Regions from separate parts of the Sphingomonas sp. 320_CC genome, predicted to be linked through region 1. Evidence: riboswitches for the same ligand, from Rfam matches in the RefSeq annotation. Region 1 holds a riboswitch; the other holds the start of a gene.

The links. Region 1 has a riboswitch for cobalamin ahead of AC59GX_RS16705 (TonB-dependent receptor). Riboswitches for the same ligand answer to the same signal wherever they lie in the genome.
Region 2: it holds a riboswitch for cobalamin, as region 1 does, so the genes downstream of both, AC59GX_RS17620 (DUF1636 domain-containing protein) here and AC59GX_RS16705 (TonB-dependent receptor) in region 1, are expected to answer to the same signal.

The regions. Positions count from the first base shown of each region.
Region 1 is NZ_JCAWAE010000004.1:219,043-223,994, forward strand. Features, by position in the region: gene AC59GX_RS16700 (PepSY domain-containing protein) at 1-385, opposite strand, end outside; gene AC59GX_RS16705 (TonB-dependent receptor) at 420-2,600, opposite strand; cobalamin riboswitch at 2,833-3,063, opposite strand; gene AC59GX_RS16710 (hypothetical protein) at 3,156-3,293, opposite strand; gene AC59GX_RS16715 (SGNH/GDSL hydrolase family protein) at 3,392-4,486, opposite strand; gene AC59GX_RS16720 (glycoside hydrolase 5 family protein) at 4,522-4,952, opposite strand, start outside.
Region 2 is NZ_JCAWAE010000004.1:426,121-431,072, reverse strand. Features, by position in the region: gene AC59GX_RS17635 (peptidylprolyl isomerase) at 1-2, shown strand, start outside; gene AC59GX_RS17630 (NAD(P)/FAD-dependent oxidoreductase) at 358-1,974, opposite strand; gene cobO (cob(I)yrinic acid a,c-diamide adenosyltransferase) at 2,035-2,634, shown strand; cobalamin riboswitch at 2,826-3,019, shown strand; gene AC59GX_RS17620 (DUF1636 domain-containing protein) at 3,192-3,599, shown strand; gene cobT (nicotinate-nucleotide--dimethylbenzimidazole phosphoribosyltransferase) at 3,596-4,609, shown strand; gene AC59GX_RS17610 (histidine phosphatase family protein) at 4,621-4,952, shown strand, end outside.

The DNA.
Region 1 (4,952 bases):
CCGACACCGTCCACTGATCCCGCATGATCCGCTCGACATTCAGGACGCGTGCTCGCCCGAAACGGCTTGCGACGCGAACGGCATAAGCCGCGTCCACCGGAGCCAGATGCCGGCCCTTGCTTGCGGAAACGGTATGCCGCTCGTCGTCCCAGCCTTGACTCCGCCAGACCGGTACGCCGTCGCGCATCTCGAGCAACAGGTCTTGCGGCAATCGCCCCGCATCGAGCGGTGGCGGCACGCTCACGGCGGACCAGTCGATCGCCTCGGCTCTCGCCAGCGCTTCGGTTGGCGAGAGTGAAGGGTACGGCACGTACAGCATCACCAGGCCCGACCCGAACCACATCGCGAAGAACAGGCAACTGGCGATGCCGACCCATCGGTGCACGAGATACAGCCACCGGCGCGCGTGCCTGCCGGCGTTAGAAACCGGCACGAAGCGACACGTCCAAGGCGCGCGGCCGCCCCAGCACCCATTGCTGCGCGCCGTAGCTGTTGATCGCATAATCCTTGTCGAACAGATTATAGACATGCACGTCGATCGCGACCCGCGGCGTCACCGCGTAGGACAGCGTCGCGTCGACCGTCGCATAACCCGGAATGCGGAAAACATTGGCGTTGTCGGAGAATCTTCGCCCGACATAGCGCAGTCCGGCACGCGCCTGGACCGCCGGTGTCGCGGTCCAGCTAAGCCACAGGTTCGCCGTCGTCTCGGGGACGTCGGGTGGCGTGTTGCCGGCAAAACTCCTTTCGCCCGAGACGAAGTCGTCGAACCGCGCCTCCAAGACGCTGCCATTGGCGTCGATCCCGAACCCTGCCGGCAAGTCCAGCGACACCGCAGCCTCGATACCCTTCGCGGATCGCTGCCCGACCTGCTCGATCGGGCTCGTCGGGGTCAGTTGCGACAACAGTCCTTTCTTGACGATGCGATAGGCGGCGATCGTCGCGGTGCCGCGGCCATCCAGGAACACGGCCTTGGCGCCCGCCTCGACCTGGTCGCCCGTCGCGTTGCTGAAATGGACCTGCCCGGTGGTATAGGTCGTCAGCGTCCCCAGCGGATCGACGCCGGTGGCATATTGCGCGTAGAACGAGACCGTCGGGACTGGCTGATAGACCGTCCCAACCCGCCATGTCGTGTTGCCGAGCCGCTTGTCGAGCGCGAAGCTTGCGGTCGGGACGGCGGCAGTCGAGTCGATCGTCCAGCGCCGTATCCGATCGCGCTCATAGCGGATGCCGCCGACGATCGAGACATGCTCGCCAAGCTTCAGCCGGTCCTCCGCGAAGATCGCATATTCGTTCGTCCGCGTGCGATACCGCGGTGCGATCCCCTGCGTGTCGACGATCACGCCAGGATCGAACACGAACGGATCGACGACCGAGACCTGCGGGTCGGCGCCGAAATTGTGCGAATAGGTGAGCTTGACGAGGTTCACGTCGAAGCCCGCGACGACGTCATTGGTCACGCCGTCCGCGATCCGCGTCTTGAGCGTCACGCTACCCTGGTCGCCCCATTGCGTCTGATCGTGGACGATCCCGGTCATGTCGGTGCGATAGATGCGCCCGGGCGTGGCGCGCACGTCATTCGCGCCATTGGGACAGAAGCCGTCCGCCGCCACCCAGCAATAGCTTTCGAGGTTGAGCCACTCGCGCTTGGAGGTGAGCCGGTACGCCTGATTGCTGACGGTGAGCGTCTCGCTCGGCTGCCAATCGACCTGGAGGCTTGTCCGGTTGTCGCGGTAGCGGACATGGCCGTCGCGCGTGTTGTAGTTGCGGTCGCGATTGTCGTGGTCGAGCCGTCCGTCGATCAGCGGCGTACCGAAATAGCGCATCGGATTCTGGTTGCCATAATCGTCGCGCACCGTGACGACGAACCGATCGGTCGGTGCCCAGCGCAACGTCCCCGACAGCGCGTAGCTTCGTGATTGCCCGCGATCGACATACCCGTCGGACCGCCTGTAGCTGCCGTCGACGCGGTAGGAGAGATGCTCGTCGAGCGGTCCACCGGCACCGGCTGCGACGTGGAAACTGTCCTGCGATCCATAGCCGATCTCGCCGTCCACATCGGTGTGCCGCGTATTCGGCTTGCGCATCAGCACGTTGACCGCGCCGCCTAGCGCGCCTTGCCCGTACAGGACGGAAGCCGGACCGCTGAGCACGTCGATCCGCTCGACCATCCACGGGTCGCTCGGAAAGGTGATCGTGCCGGCTGCTGGAAAGAGGCGGATACCATCGATCAGTTGCAGCACCGAACCTTGACCGCTGAACCCGCGCGCGGCGAGCGCGGTGCCACCATTGCCGAGGTTGGCGACGCTGGTGATGCCGGGCGCGCGGCTGGTCGCGTCGTTCACGGACACGTCGCCGCGCGCCCGGATCGTATTGCCGTCGATCGTCGACAGCGTCGCCGGCGTTTCGAGCGGCGACAGGTTCAGGCGGCTGCCGGTCGAGTTCGGAACCGTCAGGTCGGCCTGATGGCGGCCGGTTACGAGGATATCGTCGGCGCTACTCGCCGAACGATCCTCACTGGTCTGCGCGCTGGCCAGGGATGGTAGGAAGGTGACGAGCAACGACGCGGCAAACGCGGCATACGGTGATGGAAACGACATATAAAAGCCCCCGAGGCGTCGGACGAACCGGCAGGGGCCTGTCACCGAGCACGAGGCTCGAACGTGCGCCGGCGAGCGCGCCACGAGCGGATTGCCCGAGCACGTCCAAGCGAACGGGAGCAGCCATACCCGACGGACGCCATCGCGACCGGCACGCCTGCCCATGCGGTCCCCACCGCACACATCGTCGCTCAGACGGAGTACCGTGCCTCGGCCATCCCCTGGACCAGGCAAGAGCGACCACACGCCGGCAGGTCTCCTGGCTCACGGGTCAACGCCCGATGCACAACCTTCCCAGACCGATCGGTCCAGTGGCTGGTGACCGGGGACTTCGCCCGACCACGCACGTGCATCACGCTCGCCGCTTACAGTTGCAGGGACAGCCTCGGCATCAGGTGGTCGAAGCCACCCTCACCGCGTTCCCTATTAAGCTCCTCGCGGAGCACCGGTGCGATCATGTCGACCCATCCGAGAACGGGCCGACGGGCAAGGTGTAGCGTGACGTTCCGACGCGGGCAATCGACGATCGCGTAACGATCTCAGCGCTTGGTCGACCTATCGCCCCCGCGTCGCGTCCAGGAAGGCGGCGGTCCAGCAGGTTTGCGATGCGCACCCCTTCATCGGACCGGTGGGGGACGCGGGGTAGCGCTTGTCCGCCGCGGCGGCCCAGAAGCGGTGGTGCGGGTGCTGCACCGGGCGGGTGCCGATACCGGTAACGTAGGATCGGTCGAGAGGATTGCGGCCGAGGATATATAATCAAGGCTCGTCACGACCGCGTCGCGGTATGCTGGCTATCGGTGCGCCCACATCTCGGGATGCGCGTCGATATAGCCCGACAGGGCGGTCGTGATCTGCGCATCGTCGGCGGTCGACGGATGCGAATGGCATCCCGTGAACGCGAGCCCGGTGACGGGCACGAACGCGATATTGCGCTGGCCTTCCGCCTTCAAACGCGCGGCAACCTTGCCGACTTCCGCCGCGATCTCGCCCCCGGCCATGTCGGTCGCCCACAGGACGACATGCGCGTCCGGATCGCGGGCCCGGAGGCGTTTGACGAAGTCGACATAACGCTGCTCGTAATCGGCATGGAGCGCCTCGCGCGTCTTCCACGGCTCCCCGGGATGGAGCGGCGTGGTGAAGTCGTTGGTGCCGAGCGCGATCACGAACAGACGCGGGTGCCACGCCGGATCGACGGAGCGCGTCGCCTTGTCGAAGAGCGTGAAGGGATAGGCAACGGGAAGCGTGTCGGCCGCCATGCCATTGTAATTGCGGACGATCCCCCGACCCGAGATAGCATTGACCTGATAGTCCGCGCCGTATCGCTTCGCCGCCAGCGCCGGCATGGCTTGCGCGGTATCGGTCGTCGCCCACACCTCCGCTTCGGTGCAGTCGCGCTTGGTCGAGACGTTGCCGTAGCCGACGGTGTGGGAGTCGCCGATGAATTCGATCTGGCGAGCACGGGCGGGGATGGGCAACGCGCGCGTTCTGGCCGCCGCGTAAAATCCGCCGAAGACGGTCGGCGCGGCCTGGCTCTCGCTGGCGACGTCGACGCGGATCGTATGGCGGCCGTTTGCTAGACCGGCGACGCGGTAGAGCCCTGGCTTGGGCTTGAAGAGCGTCGTCGGGGAGGATGCGTCCACCGTGATACGCAGGATGACATCCCCTTCGCCGATCTTCAGCAGGATGCCTGCGCCCCGAAAATTCGTCTCGAAATAGGTGCCCGGCCATTGGCGTCGATAGCCGTCCGACGTCCGCTCGACCCGGCCGCCGATATGCATCGGAAGCGCGGCACCGGGCTTGCTCGATACCGCGATGACGGTGATCGGCGTCGCGACCGCCGACGTCGACAACAACGCTGCACCGAGCAGGCCCAGAACCGTACGCATACCGTGTGTTCCAGTTCGATACGACAACGCCGGCATCAGAACGCCGCCATTGCTGAGGCATGCGCCCGGATCACGTCTTGCGTCGAGGCGTCGCTGTCGAACACGCCGTACCAGCCCTGCGGCTCGTGTGGCGGGTCACCCATATAGCCGAGGTCGCCGCGCTGGAACCGGTGGTCGGCATGCGGCGTGCGAGCCTCGCCGTTCCACGCCCAGAAGTTCGAGCCCGCGAGCGGTCCGCCGGACCTGGCATTGGTTTCGATCGCCGCATAAATCTGACGGTAGAAGCGATCCTTATAGACCGTCATGATGGCCGGATCATAGGCGGTCTTCCCGTCGCGCGGATAGCCGAACTCCTCGATCACCAGCGGCTTGCCGAGCGTCGTGGCCAGTCGGATATGCGCGTCGATGTAGTTGGCGACCTTGGCCGCGCCCGCGTCGTAAGTGCCGGCGAGATCATTTGCGTCCA
Region 2 (4,952 bases), 210 kb from region 1:
GAGGGGCTGGAGGGCGATCTGGACCTTGCTTAGCACGTGGACTGTGCGACTCTTACTCTAGTCCGAGGAAGCGTTGGTCCCATTGCAGGCTTCTGTCGCAAACTCGGTCGCCGTCGACGTGCACCGCCCCGGCGAAGGCCGGGGTCCAATTGGAAAGGTCGGAGTAACGATGCTCGGCCTCAGTTAGCGGCATCCCCCAATTGGGCCCCGGCCTTCGCCGGGGTGGTGTTTTGTCTTGGCAGGGTCATAAGTCAGTTGCCACAACCCTCTGTTCTACCGCGAAGGCGCGAGCTCAGGGTAACGAATGCAGGTATTCGTGGCTCCTGGCCCCCCGCCTTCGAGGGGGAACGAAACGGCTTAGGCAGTGAGGCTCAACGCAACCGCTTCCGCGACCTTGATGCCGTCGACCGCGGCGGAAAGAATACCCCCCGCATAGCCTGCGCCTTCGCCGGCCGGGAAAAGCCCCGCCGTGTTGAGGCTCACGAAATCATCGCCGCGCGTGATCCTGACCGGCGACGAGGTGCGCGTCTCGACCCCTGTGAGCACCGCGTCGGGATGGTCGTAGCCGGGGATCTCGCGTCCGAATGCAGGCAAAGCCTCGCGCAGCGCAGAGATCGCGAACTCGGGCAGGCACTCCGACAAGTCAGTCATATGGACGCCCGGCTTGTACGACGGGATCACTGAGCCTAGCGCGGTCGACGCGCGCCCCGCGAGCAGGTCGCCGATACGTTGCGCGGGCGCCTTGTAGTTCGAGCCGCCGGCGACATAGGCGCGCGATTCCCAATGGCGTTGCAGCTCGATCCCGGCGAGCGGGTGGCCGGGATAGTCGCGCTCGGGGTCGATGCCGATGACGATCCCCGAGTTCGCGTTGCGTTCGTTACGCGAATATTGGCTCATGCCGTTGGTCGCGACGCGGCCCTCCTCTGAGGTCGCGGCGACGACGGTGCCGCCTGGGCACATGCAGAAGCTGTAGACCGTGCGCCCGTTCTTGCAGTGGTGCGACAGGCTGTACGCCGCCGCGCCGAGGTCAGGGTGACCCGCGCACGGCCCGAACCGCGCTTCGTCGATCCAAGATTGCGGGTGTTCGATGCGGACGCCGATCGAGAACGGCTTGGCCTCGACGTAGACGCCCTTGGCATGCAGCATCTCGAACGTGTCGCGCGCGCTGTGGCCGACCGCGAAGACGACGTGGTTGGCTTCGAGATAGTCGCCGGTGCTGAGATGAAGACCGCGAAGCTGGCGAGTGCCGGCCTCCTCGACGATGTCGAGACCGTCGACGCGCGTCGAGAAGCGGTATTCGCCGCCGAGCGCCTCGATCGTCTCGCGCATGCTCTCGACCATCGTGACGAGACGGAAGGTGCCGATATGCGGATGCGCTTCGGTGAGGATTTCGGGTGGCGCACCGGCTTTCACGAACTCGGTCAGGACCTTGCGGCCCAAGTGGCGCGGGTCCTTGATCTGGCTCCAGAGCTTGCCGTCGGAGAAGGTGCCGGCGCCGCCCTCGCCGAACTGGACGTTCGATTCGGGGTTGAGGACGCTTTTGCGCCAGAGACCCCAGGTATCCTTGGTGCGTTCGCGGACGACCTTGCCGCGGTCGAGGATGATCGGGCGGAACCCCATCTGCGCGAGGATCAGGCCGGCGAACAGCCCGCATGGGCCCGCGCCGACCACCACCGGGCGGGGGCCGGTGTAGCTCGCGCCGCCCTTGGTGACGAAGCGGTAGCCGGTATCCGGCGTGCGCTGGACGTGACGATCCTTGCGGAAGCGGGTGAGGACGGTGTCCTCGTTCTTCAGCGTGACATCGACCGAATAGACGAGCTGGATGTCCATCTTGTCGCGGGCATCGTGCGCGCGTCTGGCGATGGTGTAGCGGATCAGGTCGCGCGGGGTAACGCGCAGGCGGTCGCGGATCGCGGCGGGGAGCGCTTCGTCGGCGTGGTTGAGCGGCAGCTTGAGGTCGGTGATGCGGAGCATGTCGGTCGCTCTAGCGCCGCGCGGCGCGATCCGCCATCGGGAGGACGAGAGGACTTGATCATGCGGACCGACGACGAACAGAATGCCAAGAGCGCCAAGCGCAAGGAGGTCCAGGACCGGATCGTCGCGAGCAAGACGATCGAGAAGGGGCTGATCATCGTCCACACCGGCAAGGGCAAGGGCAAGTCGACCGCCGCGTTCGGCATGGCGGTGCGGATGATCGGGCATGGGCGGAAGGTCGGCATGGTGCAGTTCGTCAAGGGCGCGATGGCGACCGGCGAGAAGACGATCTTCGATGCGTTCCCCGCGCTGTGCGAGTTCAAGCCGATGGGGGAGGGCTTCACTTGGGACACGCAGGACCGCGCCCGCGACATCGCGGTGGCGCGTGAGGCGTGGGACGAGGTGAAGCGGATGATCGCCGATCCGTCCTATGCAATGGTGGTGGCGGACGAACTGAACATCGTGTTGCGCTACGAGTATCTGCCGGTCGACGAGGTGCTGGCGGTGCTGGCGGCGAAGCCGGAGATGACGCATGTCGTGGTGACCGGGCGGAACGCGCCTGATGCGTTGATCGAGGTGGCGGACCTCGTGACCGAGATGACGCAGGTGAAGCATCCGTTTCGGTCGGGCGTGAAGGCGCAGGCGGGCGTGGAGTTCTAGGCGGCTTCCTACTCTACGGTCCGTTACGAGGACCGTCCGTCATCCTGACGAAAGTCAGGCCCCAGAGCCACGAAGGCTGCCGCCCGTTACCCTGGATCCTGACTTTCGTCAGGATGACGGGAGGGCGTGGGGACGGCTGGCGGACTTCTGACCGACGTAGCCGTGTCTTGCGCCGGGTCTTCCTCCCGCCTATCGCTTCGCCCGCGACAGGTTCCCCCGATGCTCACGCCGAGGGGGATGAAAATGGGAACGGGAAACACCCGGCTGCCCCTGCAACTGTACGCGGCGAGCCATTGTGCCTCATGCCATTGGGATGTTCCCGAGAAGGCGGCGCGGACGGCGTTGACCCGCGAGCCAGGAGACCTGCCCGTCGCGGTCGTCTTTCGTCCGGCCAGGGTGCGCCGAACGGACGGGTAACACCCCGAGCGACGACATCGCTTCGCGTCGCGCGAAGGCAGGAGGCGTCCGCTTCTCGCCCTTTGCGCGGTGCGGGACCGACTGTCCGAAGGGGTTCCTATGCCAAGTACACATCATTCCAAGATCGTCCGGGAACGGACATGCTGAAGCCGGTCGAGGACGGCGTCGCGGTGGTCGCGTGCAACACGTGCCGCCATTCCGCCGACGCGCGCGACGACGAGCAGGGCCAGCGTGGCGGCGCGCGGCTGGTCAGTGCGCTGAAGGCAGTGCAGGCGAGCGATCCCGCCTATGCCGACGTAGCCGTGCAGGAAATGCCGTGCCTGTTCGCGTGCCAGGATTTCTGCACCATCCATCTGCGCGCACCCGCCAAGGTCGGCTATGTGCTAGGCCGTTTCGAGCCGACCGAAGACGCTGCCCGTGCGATCCTGGATTACGCACGGCTCTACGGCGAGAGTGCGTTCGGACAGGTGCCGTTCAAACAATGGCCGCAGGGCGTGAAGGGCCATTTCATCACCCGCACGCCGCCTGCCGGGTTCGTCGTGGAATGACTTTTTTTCCGACAGCCGGGGCATTTCTATCATCCTTGAGCGCGTTGCCGCAGCCGGACGAAGCCGCTCGATCGGCGGCAGTGGCGCGGCAGGGGCAACTGACCAAGCCGCCGGGCTCGCTCGGGCGGTTGGAAGAGATTGCCGTCTTCATGGCCGGTTGGCAGGGCCATGAACGCCCGCGGCTCGATCGCGGCCGGGTGGTGATCTTCGCGGGTAATCACGGCATCGTCGATCGCGGCGTCAGTGCGTTTCCGGCCTCCGTCACGGCGCAGATGGTGGCCAATTTCGAACATGGCGGCGCGGCAATCAACGCGCTGTCGCGCGCGGCGGGGCTCGATCTCAGAGTCGTCCCGCTCGATCTCGACCGGCCGACCATCGATTTCACCGTCGCCCCGTCGATGTCGGAGGAGGAATGCCTCGCGGCGATCAACGCGGGCGCCGCCGTCGTTGCGGACGCACCCGATCTGATCGTGCTCGGCGAGATGGGGATCGGCAACTCGACCTCCGCCGCCGCGCTGTGCCTCGCCAGCTTCGATGGATCGGCACGCGACTGGGTCGGGCCCGGTACCGGAGTCGACGACGACGGCATGGCCCGCAAGATCGCGACCGTGGAGGCCGGGCTGGCGCTGCACCGGGACGCACTGAGCACGCCGTTCGAGACGCTACGCCGGCTTGGCGGTCGTGAACTTGCGGCGATCGCAGGCGCGGTCATAGCTGCGCGTCTCGCAGGCGTACCCGTCATGCTCGATGGCTTCATATGCTGTGCCGCGGTCTCGCCGATCGCCGCTGCGTGCCCGGATATTCTCGCGCATTGTCTTGCCGGCCACGTGTCGGCCGAGCCGGGTCATGCGCGATTGTTGCGGGCATTGGACCTCGATCCCCTGTTGTCGCTGGGCATGCGGTTAGGCGAGGGGAGCGGCGCGGCGGTGGCGACGTTGCTCGTCCGCGCGGCGCTGGCGACGCATGACGAGATGGCGACGTTTGCCGAGGCAGGGGTCTCCGTCGCGTGACCGGTTCGCACATGCTGTACCTGATGCGGCATGGCGCGCCCGTCCGCAAAGGCCTGTTGCTGGGGCGAACGGACGATCCGGTGACGGAGGCCGGCGTTGCGGCGTGCGTCCGGCGAGCCGCAGGGCTGAAGGTTGCCGCGATCGTGTCGTCAGACCTGAAGCGTACTCGCGATTGCGCGACGGCGATCGGCAGCGTGCGGGGCATCGTCGGCGAGGTCGATCGACGGTGGCGCGAACTCGACTTCGGAGCGTGGGACGGAATGCGTCCAGCCGATATCGATCCGGCGGCCTTCGCTCGGTTCCACGACGATCCGGACGCTGCTCCGCCGCCGGACGGTGAGCG